Regions from separate parts of the Kushneria sp. AK178 genome, predicted to be linked through region 1. Evidence: predicted binding sites of a transcription regulator. Region 1 holds the regulator's gene; each other region holds the start of a gene.

Region 1 (3,277 bases):
CACGACAACATGATTGCGTCCAGCCAGAGTGAGCCCCTTTCCCGGGAACTTGCAACGTGTCTTGATAGTTTTCGAACGCTGCTTCCCAGACTCCGTGAAACCAGCCATGAGTGGTAATGTCTTGTATTGGAACAACGTGACATCCCTTTTCAGGGAAATTAATATTGCGTTAATGATTGGCGCTGATCGGATCAGTGAGGTGGCTCATGACTGACGCCGCCGTATTCGAGATCGTCGAGCTTGAAGATGGTCAGTTTGTGCTTCGGGCCGCCGACAGTGACGAGACAAACGAGCCGCTGGCCAGTATCCGGTTTTCGTCCAGTACGCTTGAACTTTTGCGGCATCATCGCTTTGATGTGGCCCGGGAAATGCTGGACCATTTGATCTCCCGCTCCGTACTCGCAGAAGAGGATGAGGGCACTGAAGCCCCCGAGCCTGCCGCCATTCATTGATTCGCCTTTTTGACTCGCCCGATCCCCGTTTATGGGCGGGGATCGTCCTTTCGGCCCCCGGGGGCTGAAGATCCGGAATTGATCTGTTATGTCAGAGACCCTGCAGGGTGATTTTGACTTCTGGTGGCAAGCGCCGGGAGAGTGGGTAGAACCCCCCAACGAACGCAAGGGAGGCCTCAGCGGTGTTCGGTTCATCCGGCCCGATCCGCAGGGTCCCTCCTACTATGTCAAGATTCAGCACGGCCATCTGTTTCGTAGCCTGCGCTATCCGCTGGGACGGCCTACCACGGTGCGTGAATGGCAGGGCCTCAAACGGTGCCAGATGCTGGGGGTCAACGCGCCGCCTCCCGTTTTTTTCAAGGCCAGAAAAAGCGGGCAGGGGTGGCAGGCCGTCATGGTGACCGAGGCCCTCCACGGTTACCAGAGCCTGCAGGCCATGCTCAGGGCTGACGAGTACGATACCGGGCAGCGCATCGCCATATTCCGGGCACTGGCAAGCAATCTCATCAGGCTGCACCGCAGTGCCTACAAGCACGGCCATCTCTATCCCAAGGAGGTGCTGGTTCGACTCGATGCTGATGACAGCGCGAGTACGGCACTGGTGGATCTGGAAAAGTGCCAGCGTCGTCCGTCGACTCGCCTGGCCGCCATGCGTGATCTGACGCGTCTTTTTGGTGATGCCCGGCCAATGGGGATGCGTGACGACGAATGCCATCTGGTGATGGACCTCTATCAAGAGGCGGGGATGACGCTGGACAGGGCACGCCTCATGCTGCCGCGGGTGCGTTAGGTGTGCCCGCAGGCACACCCTTGAGAAAAGCCGGCGTGCCGGTTAAAGGTTGTTGCCGTCGCCGCCGCGAATCACGCCAACGCCGACGCCCTCTATTTCCAGGCTCTGTCTTGTCAGATCGATGGTGATGGGCTCAAAATCGGGGTTTTCGGCAATCAGGCTGACAACACTGCCCTGGCGCTTGAAGCGCTTGACCGTGACATCGTCTCCCAGGCGCGCCACCACGATCTGCCCGTCCCGGGCATCATGCGTGCGGTGGACGGCCAGCAGATCGCCGTCGAGGATGCCGGCATCGCGCATCGACAGGCCGCGCACGCGAAGCAGGTAATCCGCCCCCGGATTGAAAAAGTCGGCCGGCATCGGGCAGTAGCGCGCGATATGCTCGGCGGCGAGAATCGGGCTGCCGGCGGCGACTTCCCCGACAACGGGCAGGCCGGCAGCAGTGCTTTCCTGCTCCTGAATGGTCTGCTCCTGATGGGACAGGCGAATGCCGCGCGATGTCCCGGGGATCATCTCGATAACCCCCTTCTTGCGCAGTGCCCGCAGATGCTCTTCGGCGGCATTGGGCGAGCGAAATCCCAGAGCACCGGCAATTTCGGCCCGCGTGGGCGGATAGCCGAGCTCATTGATGGTGCTGGCAATAAAATCGAATACGGCCTGCTGGCGAGCGGTCAACGGTCGTGTCATGTGCAGTGGCCATTGTTGATGTATACAGTATGTGATTGTATCCAGTCGTCATGTCAATGCAAGTGCTGCGATGCTGCCTGAATGCAGGTGTCAGGCGGCAATGGTGATACCATCGATGACTGGCCCGCACGTTTTATTTTCATGAAAGAGAACTGATATTTTCCATGGTGCCATCCGATACCGTGACCCGAATCCTTGATGCGGCTGAAGTGCTGTTTGCCGAGCATGGCTTCTCTGAAACCTCCCTGCGTCGGATCACCGGCCGGGCCGAAGTCAATCTGGCGGCCGTCAACTATCACTTCGGCTCCAAGCAGGCGCTGATACAGGCCGTGTTTTTCCGGTATCTGGACCCGTTCAGTGCGGATCTGCACCGACGGCTTGATGCGCTGAAAGCCGGTGAGGCGGGCGCGCCGGATCTTGATGGGCTGCTTGATACGCTCTTTGCCAGCGTGCTGGAAATGCCTTCCGACAATCATGATCTGAGAACCTTCATGAAGCTGCTGGGGCTGGCCTACTCTCAGACGCAGCGCCAGCTTCGCGACGAGCTGCGCCGGCGTTACGGCGATATCTTTTCACGCTTTCTGGAGCTGCTCAGGCAGGCTACCCCGGAGCTGGCCGACGATGAACGCTTCTGGCGGCTGCATTTCATGCTGGGGTCGGTCATCTTTACGCTGTCCGGGCTCAATACCCTGCGCGATATCGCCGAGCATGACTACCATCAGCGCATCACGATCCGGGAGCTGGCCCAGCGGTTGAAGCCGGTGGCACTGCACGCCCTGCGGGCACCGGTGGCCGATGATGCATCAGTCGCACGGATCGATCAGCATATACCGCCAGAGATGACGTCCTACGCCAGAACAGGAACCCACTCATGACCGACTCAAAGGTCGCCACGTTCGGTGGCCCCCTCATGTGTGATCTTCAGGGCACGCACCTGAGCGAGCAGGAGCGGGACTGGCTTGCGCACCCTGCCGTGGGAGGCATTATTCTCTTTGCGCGTAATGTCGAGTCCCCCGGGCAGATGCGCCGGCTGTGTGACGACATTCGTCGATGTAATCCCGATATCGTGATCGGCATCGACCAGGAGGGTGGGCGTGTTCAGCGTCTGCGCAACGGTGTGACAGCCCTGCCGCCCATGGCGCGTCTGGGCCGGTACTATCGTCAGGCGCCCGAAAAGGCGCTGGCACTGGCGTGCGACACCGGCTGGCTGCTGGCGATGGAAATGGCCGCCTGTGGCGTCGACTTTTCCTTCGCGCCGGTGCTGGATCTGGATGATGCCCGCTGTCCGGCCATCGGCAACCGCGCCTTTTCCGATGACCCGCAGCATGTGACGGCCCTGGGCGGCGCC
Region 2 (3,277 bases), 1.5 Mb from region 1:
CACCGTCGACATCGGCCACTTCGATGATGGAGATATCGAAGGTACCGCCGCCCAGGTCGTAGACTGCGATGGTGCGATCGCTGCCCTTGCTGTCCATGCCGTAGGCCAGCGCTGCCGCGGTCGGCTCGTTGATGATGCGCTTGACTTCAAGACCTGCGATGCGACCGGCGTCCTTGGTGGCCTGACGCTGGGAATCGTTGAAGTAGGCCGGCACGGTGATGACCGCTTCGGTCACTTCTTCACCGAGATAGTCCTCGGCGGTCTTTTTCATCTTCTTCAGGACTTCGGCGCTGACCTGCGGCGGCGCCATCTTGTTGTCGTTGACCTGGACCCAGGCATCGCCGTTGTCGGCTTCGATGATGCTGTAGGGCACCATCTTGATGTCCTTCTGGACAACGTCGTCCTTGAACTTGCGGCCGATCAGACGCTTGACCGCATACAGGGTGTTGTTCGGATTGGTCACGGCCTGGCGCTTGGCCGCCTGACCGACCAGTGTCTCGCCGTCATCGGTGTAGCCGATGATGGAAGGCGTGGTACGTGCGCCTTCGGCGTTTTCGATTACGCGGGTCTTGTCACCATCAAGCACAGCCACACAGGAGTTGGTTGTGCCAAGGTCGATACCGATAATGCGTCCCATAGAATCACCTCGAAAAATCTTCTGAACCAAAAATGCTTTCGATGCGCAGCCAGCGCTGCGTGGATGTCTGCCTATGTGTGGGCATTACGTCGCTTTTCAAGACCCCACACGACTCATTGTCGACAAATCATCCCCGGCCGGGTCAGGCCTGCTTGCTTACCACCACCATGGCCGGACGGACCAGGCGGCCATTGAGCGTGTAGCCCTTCTGCATGACGTCCATGACGGTGTTGGGATCCATTTCCGGATTGGCCACCTGGGTCATGGCTTCATGATATTGCGGATCGAAGGGCTCGCCGTGCGGGTCGATCTGCTCGACGCCAAACTTGTTGAGGACATCAAGCTGCAGCTTCAACGTCATCGATACGCCCTCACGGTGCGTTTCGCTGACATCCTCACTCATGCTCTCGAGCCCCTTTTCAAGGCTGTCCACGACCGGCAGCAGTTCCTTGACGAACTTCTCCAGTGCAAACTTTTTCGCCTTGTCGGCATCCTGTTCGGCACGACGCCGGGCGTTCTGCGCCTCGGCGGCTGCCCGGACCTGCTGATCCTTCGCCTCGGCCAGCTGCTGCTCGAGCTCTGCCACGCGACCGGCCAGCACGTCGGCCTCCTGATCGCTCTGGCTCAGCATTTCCTCGTCGTCCGTCTGCAGCACGCCTTCGATATCCTCGATGGCATCCGTGTTGTCGGCGTCAAACGACTGCGGCTCGGCGTCGCGGTCGGCGCGCTCGAGCTCTTCATCCTTCGGATCATGCGGCTTGTTGGCCATACCCCACTCCTGACTCGCTGTGTCGACTTTGGTCATGGCGCTCATTCTGCGCGGGCAGTACGCGACCGGCTGTCAGTGCGTCATCCTGTAGAGCGACATGGGTGCTGAAAACTGTTTACCCAGATGGGGCATTCAAGTCGCGATCTCAAGGCGTGAGGGCAACGAAATTACCAATTCAGGGTATTGAAGCCCGATGGGAGCCGCTGTATAAAAACACATTCACTGTATATAAAGTCAGTTACCAACCCACTGAACCCAGCCATTTGCGACCACGCAACGGGAGTGGCCATGCTGTCTCAGCTATCCATCAGTAACTACGCCATCGTCGAACACCTTGAACTGGATTTCCGGGATGGCATGACGGCCATCACCGGTGAAACCGGGGCCGGCAAGTCCATCCTTCTGGATGCACTTGCCCTGTGTCTTGGCGAGAGAGCCGATGCCGGCAGCGTACGTCACGGTGCCAGCCGGGCCGACCTGGCGGCTCGCTTCGATGTGGCGCATCTACCTGATGCCCGCGCCTGGCTTGCCGAGCGCGACCTGGACGAGACGGAATGCCTGCTGCGTCGCTCGGTCACCGCCAATGGGCGCTCGAAGGCCTGGATCAACGGCGTGCCGGCCACGCTGTCCGATGTAAAGGCGCTGAGCGAACACCTGATCGATATTCACGGCCAGCATGCGCATCAGACCCTGATGCGAGAAGAGACACACCTGCGCCTTCTGGATGACTTTGCCGGCCATCGCGACGAGGTCGAGCAGCTCACGCAGATCCATCGCCAGTGGCAACAGGCCAGTCGCCGTCTGAAAGCGGCACGGGAAAGCGGTGACGAGCAGCAGGCGCGCTATCAGCTGCTGCGCTACCAGGTAGAAGAGCTCGATGCTCTGGCCCTGGGCGAGGAAGAGCTTTCCGCACTGGAAGATGAACAGACCCGGCTGGCCAATGCCGAGGAGCTGATCACCCAGGCACAGTTTGCCGCGGACTGCTGCGATGACGATGACAGTAGCGCCCTTTCGCAACTGACACAGGCCCGACAGCGTCTGGAGCAGCTGCCCGGCAGCGACAGCGGCTCTCTGGCCAACATCCTGAGCATGCTGGGTGATGCCTGCATTCAGCTGCAGGAGGCCGGCTACGAGCTGCATCGCTACATTAACGATACCGAGCTCGACCCTGATCGCCTGATGACGGTCGAGTCCCGTCTGGCGGAGATTCACCGCATCGCCCGCAAGCATCACGTCATGCCCGAGGAAGTACCGGCGTTGCATCAGCGTCTGCAAAGGGAGCTTTCCGCGCTGCAAAACAGCGGCGAAGACATGGATACTCTGGTAGAAGCCACGGAAACGGCGCGCAATGCCTGGCGCGAACTGGCTCAAAAAATCTCCGAGCAGCGCACTGAAGCGGCTCGCCGCATGGGCGAAGAGGTGCAGTCCCAGCTGGCTTTTCTGGGCATGGAAAAGGCGGGCTTCACCGTCGATATTGCACGCCGGGAGAGTGCTCAGCCGGAAGGCATGGATCGAGTCGGTTTTCTGATCAGTGCCAACCCCGGACAGCCGGCCCGGGCGCTGACCCGCGTGGCGTCGGGCGGTGAGCTGTCACGCGTCAGCCTTGCCATCCAGGTCGTGGCGGCACAGCACAGCACCATACCAACGCTGGTCTTTGACGAAGTGGATGTGGGCATTTCGGGCGCCACGGCAGAAATTGTCGGGCAGCTACTGCGTCAGCTGGGCAGTCACGGCCAGATCCTGTGTGTCACCCACCTGCCTCAGGTGGCCGCGCAGGGCCATCAGCACCTGCACATCGAAAAGCAGGCGGACGAGCAAACCACCCATACCACCATGGCGCTGCTTGATGAGAGCGGACGCGTGCGGGAACT
Region 3 (3,277 bases), 310 kb from region 1:
AGCCACGAATCGGCCCGCCAGCTCTGCCCGCGCACGACCGAGATTCTGGCCGGCATCCCGGGTGTAAAGGCCGCCATGTTTGCCGAGCTGCCCGCCGGCAGCAAACTGATGAAACACCGTGACCCCTACGCCGGCTCGATCCGCTATCACCTGGGGCTGCGCACGCCCAACGATGACCGCTGCCGCATCAATGTCGACGGCATCGACTACAGCTGGCGCGACGGCGAGGCGGTGTTCTTTGACGAGACCTTCATCCACTACGCCCAGAACGATACCGAACAGAACCGTTTGATCCTGTTTTGCGATATCGAGCGGCCCATGAAGTATCGCTGGGCTGCGGCGGTCAATCGCTGGTTCAGCCGCAACGTCATGGCCGCTGCGGCCTCCCCCAATGATGAAAACGATCATACCGGCGGGCTCAACCGCGCCTTCAAGTACATCTATAAGGTCCGTGAAGCCGGCAAGCGGCTTAAAAAGAAAAACAAGACCCTGTACTACGTGATCAAGTGGCTGATTTTCGGCGGCATCGTCGTCGGCCTGCTGTCACTGTAGCGCCTGCCTGTCATGTCTGACGCCATCGCGCTCCCGCATTTCTGCTGGCCCTTTGTCTCTCCGGCCCGCGGGGCGCGATTGAGCATGACCGCCTTCGACGTTCAACGCTTTGATGACAGTGCCTTTGCCGCTTTCGGCATGGCGCTGCCGGACAGCCTCTCCCGGGCAGTGGCCAAGCGTCGCGCCGAATATCTGGCCGGCAGGGTATGCGCCCGTCACGCCCTGGCCGCCCTTGATATTCATGTGAGCGCCCTGCCCAGTCTTGCCGACCGTCGGGTCGACTGGCCGGTACCGGCCCGGGGGTCCATTACCCATGCCCATGACCTTGCCGCCGCGCTGGTCGGCACGGCGCCAGCCCACCAGGGCCTGGGGGTGGATGCCGAACGCTGGCTGACGCCCGAGCGCGCCGATTATCTGGCCGCCTCGATTCTCACACCGGTTGAACAGCAGGCCGCTGGCGCCCTGACGCCGGATCAGCGCGCTCGCCTTGTCACCCTGACCTTTTCGCTCAAGGAGAGCCTTTTCAAGGCACTCTACCCTCTGACCGGCACCCGCTTTTATTTTCATGACGCCCGGGTTGAAGCCATCGACCCTGCCGCGGCGTCGGGACAGTGTCTCATGACGCTGGATCGGTCTCTCAGCCGTGAATGGCCATCTGGCACGCGCCTGACCGGCGATTTCGCCACCCTGGACGATCATGCCCTGACAGCCGTCATCACCAGTGTCACGCCGGATGCAGGTATGGCGCCGGGCTAGACAGCGTCGCTCAAAGCGTTTGCCATCAGCATGAATGCAATTCAGTTGTTGTGACCGCGCATCATGATTACTGTATACAAATACAGTATCAAGGAGCGCCCATGCAGCTCACCGACAAGCTGATCGTTCTGGCCGACGCCGCTAAATACGACGCCTCATGCGCCAGCAGTGGTGCCCCCCAACGCTCATCAAAGGGTCAGAAAGGACTGGGCGCCACCAACGGCAACGGGATCTGTCACAGCTTCACGCCGGACGGCCGATGCGTGGCGCTGCTCAAGATCCTGATGACCAACTTCTGCCTGTATGACTGCCAGTACTGCATCAACCGACGCTCCAGCAACGTACCCCGAGCGCGTTTCAGCGTGGATGAGATCGTGCGGCTGACGCTCGATTTCTATCGCCGCAATCTGATCAGCGGGCTGTTTCTCAGCTCCGGCATCATTCGCTCCAACGACTACACCATGGAGGCGCTGGTGCGGGTCGCGCGAACGCTGCGCGTTGACCACCAGTTTCGCGGCTATATTCATCTCAAGACGATCCCGGATGCGTCCCCGGAGCTGATCCGTCAGGCGGGGCTTTATGCCGACCGGCTCAGCGTCAATGTCGAACTGCCCACGAGCCAGAGCCTGAAACGGCTGGCGCCCGAGAAAAGCGACAACACCATCCGCCACGCCATGTCGACCATTCGCGACGGGCTGGAGGAAGCAACCGCCGAGCCGAAAGCGCCGCGCTTCTCGCCCGGCGGGCAGAGCACCCAGATGATCGTGGGCGCCGACGACACCGACGATCACACCATCCTGGGCAACGTCCAGTCGCTCTACAGCCGCTATCGCCTCAAGCGGGTCTACTACTCCGCCTTCTCGCCCATTCCCGAGAGCCCGTCATCGGTGCCGCTGACGGCGCCGCCGCTGCTGCGTGAGCACCGGCTTTACCAGGCGGACTTTCTGATTCGCGGCTATGGCTTTCGCGCCGATGAGCTGTTGACCGGTCCCGGCAACCTGTCGCTGGACGTTGACCCCAAGCTTGCCTGGGCGCTCAACCATCGCGAGCTCTTCCCCATCGATCTGGACCGTGCCGACATGCACATGATCGCCCGGGTACCGGGCATTGGGGTCACCAGTGCGCGGCGGATTGACACCCTGCGTCGCGAACGACGCCTTCGCTACAGTGACCTGACCCGGCTGGGCTGCTCCATGAAAAAGCTCTCGCCCTTCATTACCACGCAGGATTACCGGCCCCGACAGGCCGGACTCGATCGCCAGGCGCTGCTGGCACGGATGCAGACATCAACCCCGGCACAGATGGCCCTGCTTTAGTCTTTCAGGAGCTGCCATGACGATGTACACCCTGCACATGACACGAACCGATTTTGCCTGCTGGCGCGATCATGCTCGTCGATTGCTGGCCGCGCGCGTGCCTCCCGGAGACGTGCTGTGGCAAAGCGAGGACTCGGCAGGTGATCTGTTTGCCAGCAGCGATACCGAACTGCCGCCACCTGCTGACGCCCCACTGGCCCTGAGACTTTCCAGACAGGCGCTGCGCCGGCTCGAGTGCGCCTCGCACTACTGGCCCACTGCTCATCAGGAGTGTCGCTGGGCGCTGCTCTATCGGGTGGTCTGGCGGCTGGCGCAGGGAGAAAGCGAGGCGCTGCTGGCAGGAAATGCCGACGGCGCCGTGCTCGAGCAGCGCGTCAGGGCGGTCAACCATGAAGTGCACCACATCCACGCCTTTCTGCGCTTTCATCCGTCAGCTGCCGATGCTGAAAAGCGGCACGCGCCCGAATTTATCGCCTGGTTCGAGCCGCGTCACGATGTGCTGGAAGCCGCGGCCCGCCACTTCATCGATCGCATGGGCCAGCATCGCTGGCTGATCATGACCCCCGGGGGCGCCATCGTCTGCGATGGTCGGCAATGGCATATCGAGCGCCCCGACACCGGGGCCTTCACCATGCAGGATTATCAGGCGCTGG

What was found. The regulator LexA, encoded in region 1, represses DNA repair genes until DNA is damaged. The targets are predictions, from matches to a motif close to TACTGTNTANNTANACAGTA.
Region 2: a site for LexA is predicted at 1,627-1,646, ahead of recN (DNA repair protein RecN). Genes of this name have one in related genera too.
Region 3: a site for LexA is predicted at 1,377-1,396, ahead of M1D97_RS05990 (putative DNA modification/repair radical SAM protein). Genes of this name have one in related genera too.

Annotation. Positions count from the first base shown of each region.
Region 1 is NZ_CP096381.1:1,651,167-1,654,443, forward strand. Features, by position in the region: gene M1D97_RS07380 (DUF6586 family protein) at 1-117, shown strand, start outside; gene M1D97_RS07385 (hypothetical protein) at 207-452, shown strand; gene M1D97_RS07390 (lipopolysaccharide kinase InaA family protein) at 541-1,242, shown strand; gene lexA (transcriptional repressor LexA) at 1,285-1,929, opposite strand; gene M1D97_RS07400 (TetR/AcrR family transcriptional regulator) at 2,094-2,804, shown strand; gene nagZ (beta-N-acetylhexosaminidase) at 2,801-3,277, shown strand, end outside.
Region 2 is NZ_CP096381.1:3,117,139-3,120,415, forward strand. Features, by position in the region: gene dnaK (molecular chaperone DnaK) at 1-637, opposite strand, end outside; gene grpE (nucleotide exchange factor GrpE) at 780-1,406, opposite strand; gene recN (DNA repair protein RecN) at 1,695-3,277, shown strand, end outside.
Region 3 is NZ_CP096381.1:1,338,416-1,341,692, reverse strand. Features, by position in the region: gene lpxO (lipid A hydroxylase LpxO) at 1-552, shown strand, start outside; gene M1D97_RS05995 (4'-phosphopantetheinyl transferase family protein) at 565-1,308, shown strand; gene M1D97_RS05990 (putative DNA modification/repair radical SAM protein) at 1,410-2,624, shown strand; gene M1D97_RS05985 (TIGR03915 family putative DNA repair protein) at 2,641-3,277, shown strand, end outside.